Regions from separate parts of the Peptoanaerobacter stomatis genome, predicted to be linked through region 1. Evidence: predicted binding sites of a transcription regulator. Region 1 holds the regulator's gene; each other region holds the start of a gene.
What was found. Region 1 encodes HrcA, which represses chaperone genes, less so after heat shock. Its sites were predicted from a motif close to TTAGCACTCNNNNNNNNNGAGTGCTAA; they were not measured.
Positions count from the first base shown of each region.

Region 2: a site for HrcA is predicted at 1,853-1,879, ahead of groES (co-chaperone GroES). Genes of this name have one in related genera too.
Region 3: a site for HrcA is predicted at 2,009-2,035, ahead of clpB (ATP-dependent chaperone ClpB). Genes of this name have one in related genera too.

Region 1 covers NZ_JH815225.1:509,687-514,357, forward strand. The annotation lists gene dnaK (molecular chaperone DnaK) at 1-1,780, opposite strand, end outside; gene grpE (nucleotide exchange factor GrpE) at 1,857-2,414, opposite strand; gene hrcA (heat-inducible transcriptional repressor HrcA) at 2,490-3,524, opposite strand; gene cbiE (precorrin-6y C5,15-methyltransferase (decarboxylating) subunit CbiE) at 3,802-4,413, opposite strand.
Region 2 covers NZ_JH815225.1:706,845-711,515, forward strand. The annotation lists gene groL (chaperonin GroEL) at 1-1,348, opposite strand, end outside; gene groES (co-chaperone GroES) at 1,523-1,807, opposite strand; gene HMPREF9630_RS02925 (diguanylate cyclase domain-containing protein) at 2,324-3,907, shown strand; gene HMPREF9630_RS02930 (M20 family metallopeptidase) at 4,101-4,671, opposite strand, start outside.
Region 3 covers NZ_JH815225.1:633,780-638,450, reverse strand. The annotation lists gene clpB (ATP-dependent chaperone ClpB) at 1-1,811, opposite strand, end outside; gene HMPREF9630_RS02645 (lytic transglycosylase domain-containing protein) at 2,507-3,214, shown strand; gene HMPREF9630_RS02640 (hypothetical protein) at 3,778-4,353, shown strand; gene HMPREF9630_RS02635 (uracil-xanthine permease family protein) at 4,663-4,671, opposite strand, start outside.

The DNA of each region.
Region 1 (4,671 bases):
GAGGTTCTCCTTGCTGTTCACTTCCTGCTTGTGCTTGTTGAGCTTGTTCATATAATTTTTGAGATATAGGTTCGAATGCTTTCATTAGTTTTTCTATTTCTGCTCTTATTTGCTCTGCTGTTGAGTTTACATCATCTTTCACTTTTTTAACATCTTCTATTGCACCTTCTACTGCTGTTTTTTCGCCCTCTGTAACTTTATCACCCAAATCTTTTAATGATTTTTCCATTTGATATATAGTATTTTCAGCGTGATTTACAGCTTCCACTCTTTCTTTTCTCTTCTTATCTTCTTCTTCGTGCATTTTTGCTTCTTGTACTTTTTTATTGATTTCATCTTCTGAAAGATTAGTAGATGATGTTATTGTTATTTTATTTTCTTTTCCTGTTCCTAAGTCTTTTGCTGTAACGTGTACTATACCGTTTGAGTCTATATCAAATGTTACTTCTATTTGAGGCATACCTCTTCTTGCAGGAGGTATTTCATCTAATCTGAATCTTCCTAATGTCACGTTTGCGTCTGCAAATTCTCTTTCACCTTGTAATACATGAATGTCAACGGCTGTTTGATTGTCTTCTGCAGTTGAGAAAACTTGTGATTTCTTTGTAGGTATTGTTGTATTTCTTTCTATTATCTTTGTAAATACTCCACCCAATGTTTCTATACCAAGTGATAAAGGTGTTACATCAAGAAGTAATACATCTTTTACATCTCCTGCAAGTACACCGGCTTGTATAGCTGCTCCAAGTGCAACACATTCGTCAGGATTTATTCCTTTTGAAGGATCTTTACCAGTAAATTTTTTGATTGCTTCTTGAACTGCTGGTATTCTTGTAGAACCACCTACCAATAATATTTTAGCCAAGTCATTAACTGAAAGTCCTGAATCTTGAAGTGCTTTTCTTGTAGGCTCCATTGTTTGCTCTACAAGATGTGCTGTAAGTTCGTTGAATTTTGCTCTTGTTATATCCATATTAAGATGTTTTGGACCTTCTGCTGTTGCTGTTATAAAAGGAAGATTGATATTTGTTGTAAGTGTTGATGATAATTCTTTTTTAGCTTTTTCAGCAGCGTCTTTCAATCTTTGAGCTGACATCTTATCTTTTCTCAAATCAACTCCGTCTGTTTTAATAAATTCGTTAGCTATATAATCAACTAAAACATTGTCGAAGTCATCTCCACCCAATTTATTATTACCGCTTGTTGCAAGAACTTCAAATGTTCCGTCTGCTATTTCAAGAATACTTACGTCAAATGTTCCTCCACCAAGGTCGAATACCAATATTTTTTCTTCTACTCCGTCTTTGTCAACTCCGTATGCAAGAGCCGCAGCTGTAGGCTCGTTTATTATTCTTTTTACATCTAATCCTGCTATTTTGCCTGCATCTTTAGTTGCCTGTCTTTGTGCATCTGTAAAATATGCCGGTACTGTTATTACAGCTTCTGTTACTTTTTCTCCCAAATAACTTTCCGCATCAGCTTTTAATTTTTGTAATATGATTGCTGATATTTCTTGTGGTGAGTAATTTTTATCGTCTATTGTTACTTTATAGTCTCTACCCATTTCTCTTTTAATTGATGATATTGTTCTGTCAGGATTTGTAACTGCTTGTCTTTTTGCAGGTTCTCCTACTATTCTTTCTCCGTCTTTTGAAAATGCTACTACTGAAGGTGTTGTTCTCATTCCTTCCGTATTGGCTATTACGACTGCTTCCCCACCTTCCATTACTGCTACGCAAGAGTTTGTTGTACCTAAATCTATTCCTATTGTTTTTGCCATAATTATTTACCTCCGATTTTGTAAATGTTATATTTAAATTTATAATTAAATCAAGTATTTTTTAAATAATTTTTATTTATTTTGATACTTTTACCATAGCCGGTCTTATCACTTTTTCTTTTAATTTATATCCTTTTTGCAATATCTCTAATACTTTGTCGGGTTCATCTCCTTCTACCTGCATTACTGCATGATGATAATTAGGGTCGAACGGTTCATTTAAGCATTCAATCTCTTCCAAACCGTTTTTATTGAGCACATCTTCAAGTTGCTTTTTTATCATATCCACACCTTGATAGAAACCTGTTGTATTTTCTTTTTCACTATCTAAGGCTCTTTGAAAATTATCAAGCACTGCAAGTAATTCGGTTACTATTTTTTCATTTGCAAATGTTGTCAAATCCTGTTTCTCTTTTGTAACTCTTCTCTTATAGTTCATAAATTCAGCTTGAGTTCTTTGTGCTAAGTCTTTCATCTCATCAACTTGCTTTTCAAGTTGTTTTATCTTTTCAAGATTGTCATCTATTTCATTAACTATTGTATCTTCTTCTAATTGTTTATCTTTATTGTCAGATGTTTCTTGATTTTCAATATCCGTTTCAATAATATCCTCAGTTTTCAACTCTTCCGTCATTTTTTCTCCTTTCAAGCACTCAATAATTATACAATACTACACTTAAAGTTTGCTTAATCTATTTTTATTTTATAGTCAAAATACCTCACTTATATATTTGGTGATATATTTCATCAGTGAATATGCCTTTCCATAATCCATTCTCTTTGGTCCTATTATTCCGAATTTTCCAATATTATTGCCTTTTAACTCAAAATTTGCAGTAATAATGGAGCAGTTGTCAAGCAAGTCTCCCATAGACTTATCCCCTATTATAATGTTTATATTATCTTTTTTCACACCTTGATTTTGTACAAGCTCTACGAGTTCATCTTTGTTGTCGAACAACGTCAAAAATGATTTTACCGTATCTATATCATTGAACTCAGGATAGTTGAATATATTTTTTGTACCCTTGAGCATTATACTGAACGGCACATCTTGAGATAAATTGCTGTTTATAGTTTCAAGCATATTATCAAGCAACTCATCATATTGCATTATTTCTGATTTCACATAATTTACAAATTTATCTCCCAGTGATTTTATGTCTTTTCCAATTATCTCTTCTTTTATAGTTTGTGATATTATTTGTAATTTATCAGACTCTATAAATCTGTCTATATAAATATTTTTGCTGTTTACTCTTCCATCTTCCATTACAATTATCATAATTATTTGATGCTCGTTAAGTTTGACAAGCTCAAAATGGCTTATCTTTTCTTTTTTATCCTCATCGTTCTTCATAATTGCTATAGAAGTATAATTAGTAAGACTGCTTAACAGATTTACCGTTTCATCCAATAATGACTGTATTTGATTTATATTTGAATCAAGTGCTGTTTTAATGAGTTCACGCTCTTTTATATCAAGCGAACCACCTTTCATGAGTTCATCAACATATAAGGAATAAGCAAGCGGTGACGGCACTCTACCTGATGAAACGTGAGGTTGCAACAAAAATCCCATCTCTTCAAGATCTGACATTTCATTTCTTATTGTAGCAGCACTTATCGAAAGCTCTTTGTTTTTAGAAATTGTCCTCGAACCGACAGGTTCTGCAGTATTTATATATTCTTCAACTATAAATTGAAGTATTTTCAGTTTCCTTTCACTTAATTTGCTGTTCATAATTATCCCTTATTCCTAAACATTCAAACATAAATTTTAAAAATCTAAACTTTTTCTTGATATTCAAATATTTTTACTATTTTTTGTTAGCACTCTTATCGGTAGAGTGCTAACCACATTTACTATACTACTACTTTTAATTCTGTTTGTCAATAGGTTTAAAAATTTTTTTAATTTATTTTTATGCACATAGAAAGGTGCTTTATTTTTTCAGTTTAAAAATATTTGAAAACAAAAAAACTATAATAAACTAAAAAATTAATTTTATATAAAAGCATTAGTTTAAAATTGAAATGAGTATATACATCTTGTATGTTTCCTGTTTTGTTATCTCATTTGCATATTTTATAGTTATCTTTTCATTGTTATATGACAGATTTTCTCCTATTATAAACTTAGGATTTTTATTATTTTTCAAATAAATCTGTGCTATATCATACACAGATGTCTTGCCGTCTGTGAAAAAAGCAGTTTTTTTCGACATCAATATCATCTCTTCATTTATCTGTCTGCCGTGAAATGATGTTATATACACATCATTCATATTTATCTTCATCTTGGCAAACAAATATGCAACGCTGCTTATGCCTGATATTATATTTATATCTTCATATGGTTTCATATTTTCTATAATATAGTTGCTTATCCCGTACAAATTCGGCTCACCTGATGCTAATACACATATATCCTTATCTATATTATCTTTAATATTTTTAATAATATCCTCAAGTTTTACATACTCAATATACTTGGCATCTTTATTCAAGTAATTCACTGCTTGTATCTGTCTTTTTGCACCTATTATAAGCGTAGAGTTTTTTATTGTATCAATAGCTTTTAAAGTTATATTCTCTCTATCTCCAAGTCCTATACCTACTATATTTATCATACTCATTTCTCCGATATGCTAAAAAATATAATATATACCAAATCTAATACTAAATCCTATTTAAATCACCATGTAAATTTCAAAAAAATATAGATTATAAAATTAACAAATATGATCGTCTAATCAGATTTTAGTATAAAAAATTAAATAAATATTAATTATTATATATACTAATATATTTGAGGTCAATATACATACTTTTTTATATACTGATATTGGTATAAAATAGATAGCTTAATATTATATAAAAATACAAAA
Region 2 (4,671 bases), 200 kb from region 1:
ACGGTTCTTGAAGTGCTTTTGCAACTATTTGCATTCCTGTTTTTTCTTCTGCTGTTTCTTTTTCTACTTCTTTTTCTACAGCTTTCATAGCTTCTATTAGAGCCGTACCTCCACCTGCAACTATTCCTTCTTCTACTGCTGCTCTTGTTGCATTAAGTGCATCTTCCATTCTTAATTTTTTCTCTTTAAGTTCTGTTTCTGTTGCTGCTCCTACTTCTATTACTGCAACACCACCTGATAATTTTGCTAATCTTTCTTGTAATTTTTCCTTATCGAATTCTGAAGTTGTATCTTCTATTTGTCTTTTTATTTGTTCAACTCTTTCAACTATTTTATCTTGAGCTCCTGCTCCATCAACTATTGTAGTATTTTCTTTTGTAACCTTTACAGTAGCAGCTTTTCCTAATTGTTCAAGTGAAGTTTCTTTTATATCAAATCCTAATTCATCTGATATTACTTGTCCACCTGTAAGTATTGCTATATCTTGTAGCATTTCTTTTCTTCTGTCGCCAAATCCAGGTGCTTTAACTGCTACTACATCAAATGTTCCTCTCAACTTATTTACTACAAGTGTTGATAGTGCTTCTCCTTCAACATCTTCAGCTATTATTACAAGTTTTCTGCCTTGTTGTACTATTTGCTCAAGTATAGGCAGTATATCTTGTATTGAGCTTATTTTTCTATCTGTTATTAGTATATACGGATCTTGTAAAACTGCTTCCATTTTTTCAACATCTGTTGCCATATATGCTGATACATATCCTCTATCAAATTGCATACCTTCAACCACATTAAGATTTGTACCCATAGATTTTGATTCTTCTACTGTTATTACTCCGTCTTTTCCTACTTTTTCCATAGCGTCTGCTATAAGTTGACCTATTTGTTCATCACCTGCTGATATTGCTGCTACTTGTGCTATTGATTCTTTATTTTCTACTGTTTTTGAATTTTTCTTTAAAGTTTCCACTGCAATATCTACAGCCTTATTTATACCTTTTCTAAGTAGTATAGGGTTAGAACCGGCAGCTACGTTTTTTAATCCTTCTCTTACTATTGCTTGAGCAAGAACAGTTGCAGTAGTAGTTCCGTCTCCTGCTATATCATTAGTTTTTGTAGCAACTTCTTTTACAAGCTCGCTACCCATATTTTCGTAAGCATCTTCCAATTCTATTTCTTTGGCTATTGTAACACCGTCATTAGTTATAAGCGGTGCTCCGAAACTTTTTTGTAGTATTACATTTCTTCCTTTAGGCCCAAGTGTAACTTTTACTGTGTCAGCTAATTTATTGACACCTCTTTCCAATGATTTTCTTGCCTCTTCTGAAAATTTAATTTCTTTTGCCATTTATATTACCTCCGAATTATTCTTGTAAATTAATCTGTAAAACTTTATTATCTACATTTGAAATATATTTTTCTTTTTTATATATTTTTTTACATAAGTTTCAAAACTCATCAGTCAATACTTCTGTATCTGTAATACTTTTATAAAATAAACAAACCATTGCAATAAATTATATTATTCAACTACTGCAAGTATGTCATTTTGTCTTAATATTGTATATTCTTGTCCGTCTATCTTTACTTCTGTACCTGCATATTTAGAAAATAATACTTTGTCACCTTTTTTAACTTCCATTTTTATTTCTTTTCCATCAATCACTCCACCTGGTCCTACTTCTACTACCTCAGCCTCTTGTGGTTGCTCTTTAGCGCTTCCTGTAAGTATTATTCCTCCCTTAGTCTTTTCCTCAGCCTCTAATCTTTTTATTACTACTCTGTCAGCCAATGGTCTTATTTTCATTATTAATTGCCTCCTATATAAATATAAATAATTAACCTTTTTATGTTAGCACTCAATTAATACGAGTGCTAACCACATATATTATTATATAACAAAAAAATTTTTTTGCAATAGTTTTTTATAATAAATATTAAATTTTTTATATACCTAAATTGCATTAACAAATACACAATTTTTTCTATAAGATATTCTAATTTATAATTTTTAAAATATTCTTAATAATTTTAATTATATAATCATTTTAAATATTTATACTTTTATTCTCTTTATAAATTTTGATATTTTAAATTATCATTAAACAAATAGCGGTATATGTTGTATTTACAAAATATAATTAACAGAAAAAATAAAATTATCTTTTGTAAAAATTTTATATATTTTTTGTAAAAAATATACTTAACTTTTTTAGTAAAAAATACTTGATTGTGCTTAATAAATTTAATATAATAGTAACTATAGCAATTTTTATTTTATAAAATTGTAATTTTAATGATTTTATGGAAGGTAAATAATTATATGTATGAAAATATTAAAAAAACTGAATTCAGTAATATTTCTGAAAATAACGATGATTCTCTGAATAGTTTTTTTCTTAAATACCCTGACTTTTCTTTCATTCATAATATGCTTCCTTGTGGAATATTCCGCTGCAAAAATGATAAAGATCTCACTCTTACATATATGAATGACGGTTTTTTGAGATTGACTGAATATACACGCGAAGAATTAATTAGATTATACAACAACAGTTTTGCAAGTATAATATATTCCGAAGATTTACAAAACGTTGTAACAGAATCTATGAATATTAAACCTTCAAGCATAGATATAGATATGGAATTTAGAATTATAACTAAATCAGGCAAACTCGTATGGGTACTAAGCAAAGGTATGATATGTCAATGTTCCAGTAATGAATATGAATATTGCAGTGCGCTTGTAGATATAACTTATCAAAAAAAAGCTATGCGTTTGCTTACGAAAAAAGCCGAACATGACGGACTTACAAATCTATACAACAGAGTTACTACTCAAATTCTTATAGATAATTATTTAAAATATGAAGTAGATAACTCAAAAGCGGTATTTTTTATCCTTGATATTGATAATTTTAAAACAATAAATGACACATATGGTCATCCTTATGCTGATACCATATTAGTAGATATAGCCAAATCTCTACGCTCCTTATACAGAAGTACTGACATATTGTGTAGAGTCGGCGGAGATGAAATGATTGTATTTCTTAAAGATATTCAATCTAAAGATATAGCTATGGATAAAGCCAATGATTTAATAAAATCAATCGCTGAAATTTCAAAAAGGCGTTCTACAGGCTTACCGATAACTTGCAGTATAGGTGTATCACTATATCCAAATGACGGAAAAACTTTTGATGACCTATATAAAAAAGCTGACACAGCTTTATATTATGCCAAAGAAGAAGGAAAAGGACAAATATTTTTTTACGATGCTCTACCAAAAACATATCACTATTTGAATGCTGAAACTAAACATACACATATAGATTCAAAGAATATGGAGCCTGAAACTGAGGGAGATTGGCTACTTTGGTATTCGTTCAATCTTTTAAACGATTCTGATGATATACCCGGTGCCATAAATTTGATATTATCATTACTCGGTCAAAAAACCGGAGTAGACAGAGTATATATATTTGAATATGCAGAAAATCACACGAGGTTTAGAAACACGTTTGAATGGTGTAATGAAGGTATAGACTCTGAAATGGAAAATCTTCAAGCTCTTACTATTGATAGTGTAAAAGCTATATTCGATAAGTTTGATGAAACAAACGGCCTATTATATTGTAAAGATATTGAAGAATTTTATCCTGATCCTATATACTATGTATTAAAACCTCAAAATATAACCTCCGTACTCCAATGTGAGCTTAAAAACGGCGGTCAAAGATTCGGTATGCTCGGCTTCGATGAATGTCACGGCAAAAAATATTGGAGTTTAAAATTAGTGGACTTGCTGATAAAATTTTCCCATCTTATAAGTGTATATCTTTCAAATTACAGACTAAAACAATATATACAAATGGAAGGCAATTCAAGATTCCCTTCATTATAATGATAAAAGACTGCTGTCAATATTTATTGATAACAGTCTTTTATTTTGCAAAATCTTATTATCAAATTTTAAATTTACCATATTTCAATATCTTAAAAAATTTTCTCATATCATCAATTATATTATTATTTTTATGCTTGTTCATAAATTCCTCAAGTAAATATTAATCTATCTAAAAAATTTTAAAAATTTCCTAAATAATTCCTGTAATCATCATACTCATATATAATCTGCACGCTTTGTACAACTGCTCTATTTTTATACATTCATTTTCTCTATGGACTACACTCAAATCTCCAGGTCCTATTATTACGGGTATAAGCGAGTTTTTTATAAGTACGCTTGCATCTGTTGAACCTGCAAATATATCAAGTTCGCATTTTTCGTTTATACTATCCAATCCTTTTTTTACCAATCTTATCAAATTATTCTCTTCACTTGTATGCCAAGAGTGACGCTCGTCTATTATCTCATAGCTTGCATCAAAATCCGGCACTTCACTTTTCACCTCTTGTATGAGTTCGTCCAATTTTTGCCATACTTCACTTGTTTCGTGTCCTACAGAAAGTCTTGCATCTACTGTAAATGTACATTTATCCGGTACTACTTGAGGCTCTACTCCTGCATTTATTGCAAGTGTTCTCCAAAATGAGCTTCCGTTTTCATCTGATGAATACTCGTCAAAATTAGTATTTTTTATTTTTTCTATAAGTCTTATAGCAAGATATATAGCATTTTCTCCAACACCTGCTTGAGAGCCGTGA
Region 3 (4,671 bases), 120 kb from region 1:
GAACCAATAGGTTTTCTTGGATCTTTTAAGCCGGATCTTGCTCTTAATATACTGTTTGCAACAGAAGTTACAGCTTCATCTTGTCCTATTACTCTTTTGTGTAATATAGATTCCAAACTTAATAATTTATCTCTTTCTGTTTCTACCAATTTTGAAACAGGAATGTTAGTCCACTGTGATACTATTTGTGCGATTTCTTCTTCTGTAACTTCTTCTTTTAATAGTGAGTTGGTCTTTTTTTCATCTTGTAATTTTATCTGCTCTTGTAATTGTTTTTCCAATTCTACCAATTTACCGTATTTCAATCTTGATAGAGTTTCCAAATCATAATTGCGTTGTGCAATATCCATTTGGTGTTTTATATTTTCTATTTCTTCTTGTAGTTCCTTTACTTTTCCTATGCTTTGTCTTTCTACATCCCATGTTGCTTTTTTATTTTTATAGTCATCTTTTAATTTGCTTAGTTCTTCTTCTAAAACTACGAGACGTTTTTTAGATTGCTCATCAGTTTCTTTTTTTAATGCTTGTTGTTCTATTTCAAACTGCATTATTTTTCTGCTCATATCGTCTAAGTCAGTAGGCATTGAATCTATTTGTGTTCTTATCATTGCAGCAGCTTCGTCCATAAGGTCTATTGCTTTATCAGGTAAGAATCTGTCGTTTATATATTTATTGGAAAGTACGGCGGATGCTATTATGGCTGAATCTGAAATCCTAACACCATGGTGTATTTCAAATTTTTCTTTAATACCTCTTAGGATTGAAATTGTATCTTCAACAGTTGGTTGATCTACCATAATGGGCTGAAATCTTCTTTCAAGTGCAGCATCTTTTTCTATATACTTTCTGTATTCATCTATTGTTGTAGCGCCTATGCAGTGTAATTCTCCTCTTGCGAGCATTGGTTTTAACAAGTTTCCGGCATCCATAGAACCTTCTGTTTTTCCTGCACCTATTATTGTGTGTATCTCATCTATGAACATTATTATACGTCCATCAGATTTTTCTATTTCTTTTAATATTGCTTTTAGTCTTTCCTCAAATTCGCCTCTATATTTTGCGCCTGCTATTAATGAACCCATATCAAGAGCAAATATTGTTTTATCTTTCAATGAATCAGGCACATCATTTTTCAGTATCCTTTGTGCCAAACCTTCAACAACGGCAGTTTTTCCTACGCCCGGTTCACCGATAAGCACAGGATTATTTTTAGTACGTCTTGATAATATTCTTATTGCACGTCTTATCTCATCTTCTCTGCCTATTACCGGATCTAATTTTCCATTTCTTGCCATATCAACTAAATCACGTCCGTATTTTTCCAAAACGTTGTAGGTATCTTCAGGATTTTCATTTGTAACTCTTTGATTTCCTCTGATTTTTTCCAGTCTTTGCATAAAATCTTGACGTTTTATGCCGAATTTTGAAAATATATCGCTTATTATTGTTCCTTTTTCCTTAAACATAGCAAGGAATAGATGCTCTACAGATACATATTCATCTCCAAAATTCTTACTTTCATTTTGAGCGTTTGATAATAATTCGCTCAATTTTCTTGATGCGTAGACATTACTTATACTGCTTCCTGAAACTTTTGGCAATTTATTTACCATATCATCAACATCTGATATTAATGAACTTACATTTATATTCATAAGACTTAATATTTTAGGAATAATACCGTTATCTTGTTCCAATAATGCTTTTAATAAATGTATACTGTCTATCTCTTGGTTAGAATTATTTAATGCAGTATTTTGTGCTTGTAATACAGCTTCTTGTGACTTTTGAGTAAGTTTTTCCAAGTTCATAACAAAACCTCCTATTATTAAAGATTTTTTAGTAAATCTCATATAATTTAATTATTTTTTCAAGTTAAAATTTAATCTATATATTAAAATAAAAAATGTCAAAATTTATTTATAAATAGAATAATATTTTACAAATAAAATTAATAATGATATTTTCTTTTTAATAAAATGTTGATATCTTAATAAAATTCTTTTTATTAGCACTCGTTATATATGAGTGCTAATAATTATATTATAGTCTTATTTTTATAATTGTCAATACTATATGAAAAAAATATTTTTATATATTTTTGAAATATAATTTATACTAATATCCAATTAAAAATAGATATTTTTTTAATATGGTTTAGTTTTATATTATTTTTTTCAAATATATGGTTTTATTTTTAAAGTTTATTGATTTTTAGCAGATTTTAATACTAAAATTTTATTACAACAAAATATTACATTTTTATAAAAATAGTTAAGATTAATAAGTTTTAAAATGTAAAATAAATATTTTTATAGTATAAAAGCTATATAAGAATATTTTGTAAAAAATATTGAAATTTCAATATTTTTGTGCCGGATTACAATGATGTATTATAATATTTATAAACAGAATGTTAATAATAGTTTTATAAAAAACTTGCTTTTTGTAAAAAATTGTAGTATAATAAATTACAAATTGTAACAAATGAAAAAGGAGTTTTAATATGTTTAATATAAAAAAATTTTTATTTTTAGGGGCATTTATATCAATTCTGTGTATGCCGATGAGTGTTTTTGCTGAAGATGATGCGCAAGATCTTGGCGGTAAGAGTGATGGAGATTTTATGATTTTTGAAGATAGCAATGAACTTGAATCTATAGATTTGGCAATACAGATTTTCAAGGTAGGCGTTATTGAAGAAGAAAAAGAAGAAAAGGTACAAAAACAGGAACAAAATCAAAAAAAATCAGATAATAAACAGGAGTTTAGTAAAGAAGGCGGTAAGATGGTAAGCTATATGATGTCAAAAAATTCAGGCTTGTCTAAAGAAAATGCTCAAAAGATATATAACTCTGTAATCAAACACTCTTCAACTTATGGTACAGATCCATATCTGGTTTTTGCTATAATGGAGCAAGAAAGCAGGTTTAATCCGAATACAAGCTATCAAGGTGCATATGGTCTTATGCAACTATATTATACAACATTGCCTTATTTAGGTATAAAAATGGATGAAGTATATGATATAGATAAAAACATAAAAGCAGGCGTTAAAGAAATATCCGGTAATATAAGTATGTTTGGAAATTATACTACAGCATTAAGTGCATATAACTGGGGTTCCGGAAATGTTAAGAGAGGGACATATAATACAAAATATGCAAACAGCGTATTAAAAAGAAAAACAAATATAGAGTCAAAAGTAAAATAGAAGAATGATTTTTATAAAAAGGCAGTTAGGATTTTAGAGCTTAACTGCTTTTTTTATAGGCTTAAGCTTGTTTTGTAAATGCAAAGATTTTACAAAACAATAACCCATTTGCTATGCGGATGGAGGGAATGTCCCAATATTTCATATATAAATTTATGATAATATTAATACTTTCTATTTGCTTCATATATTAACAGTAATTTTCTAAAGATAAAATACAAAAAACCGATATCTTTAAAAAGATTCAAAAATTTATTGACTAAAAATACAGTTTTTATAATTTTAATGATATTATGATTTATATTATAAATATTATAGTTTTTTAGATAAACAGCAGAATTATATATGATAGTTAAATATTCAAATAACGAAATAACCAAATAACTACATCAAGATTACAAGCACATATATTAAAAATACTGATTTAAGAAGATGCAATTAGGTAAGCTATACCAGCTTAAAGAACAGATAGACCACACTGACATATTAAAAAAATGAATGATGTACGATAAATTTTACTTTATAATGATGCAATATATTTATTCACAAGGAGGTGAATACTATTGAAAATATCAATGATTGATAACACTATATTCAAGGGACTGTACAACAGCAAGGATAATTTACCTAAAAAAGAAAATACTCTTGATGATAAAACATCATCTCTACTAAGAGAACTGAAAAATGATTCAAAAGAAGAAGAAAAAGATAAAAAAACTTATGAGATGTCTGATGAAGAGATTGCAAAAAACTCTTATACAAAAAAATTAGTAGGTGTAAAATCATTGTCAAAAAAACTGCTTGAGGAAATAGAGCGTCAAAATAAGTTAAGGGAAATGGAACTCAAAAAACTAAAGGCTCAATCAGTATATAAAAAAATTGCATCAGGTAGTGTAGTAAGTGAAGAAGATATGCGTTTGATGAAAAAATATTATCCTAATATGCTGTTAAAGGCTAAAGATATAGACAAGCAGAGAAAAGATGTCGAGCTGTTAGTCCAAAATTCAAGGACAAAAAAAGAGGCTCAAAAAATAGTAGATATGTCTTCAAAAGAGATTTTTGAAGTAGATAAGGATAAACTCGTATCTCTTAGAGAAAAGCTAAGAATAATGATAGAATTTAAAGAAGATATAGATTAATAATAGTGATGTATATTGTATATTTGCTTTGTAGTTTATATATAATATATTATTATCTATAATACGCTTATGATTTGAAATATATTTTTTTAATTAGCAATAAGTTTTTAAAAATGAGAATATCTATTATTCTATTAACTTTTAATATACATAGATATATAATAAAAATGTTAAATTGAATGTATTTGAATAATGATGCTTTTGTCTACACAGATGTTAGAGGTAGCATTAATCAAATACATTCAAACGTTTATATGTCTATTTTAAATCTAATTTTAGTGTATTAATATAAATTAACTTTTCTTATATTTATTTTTT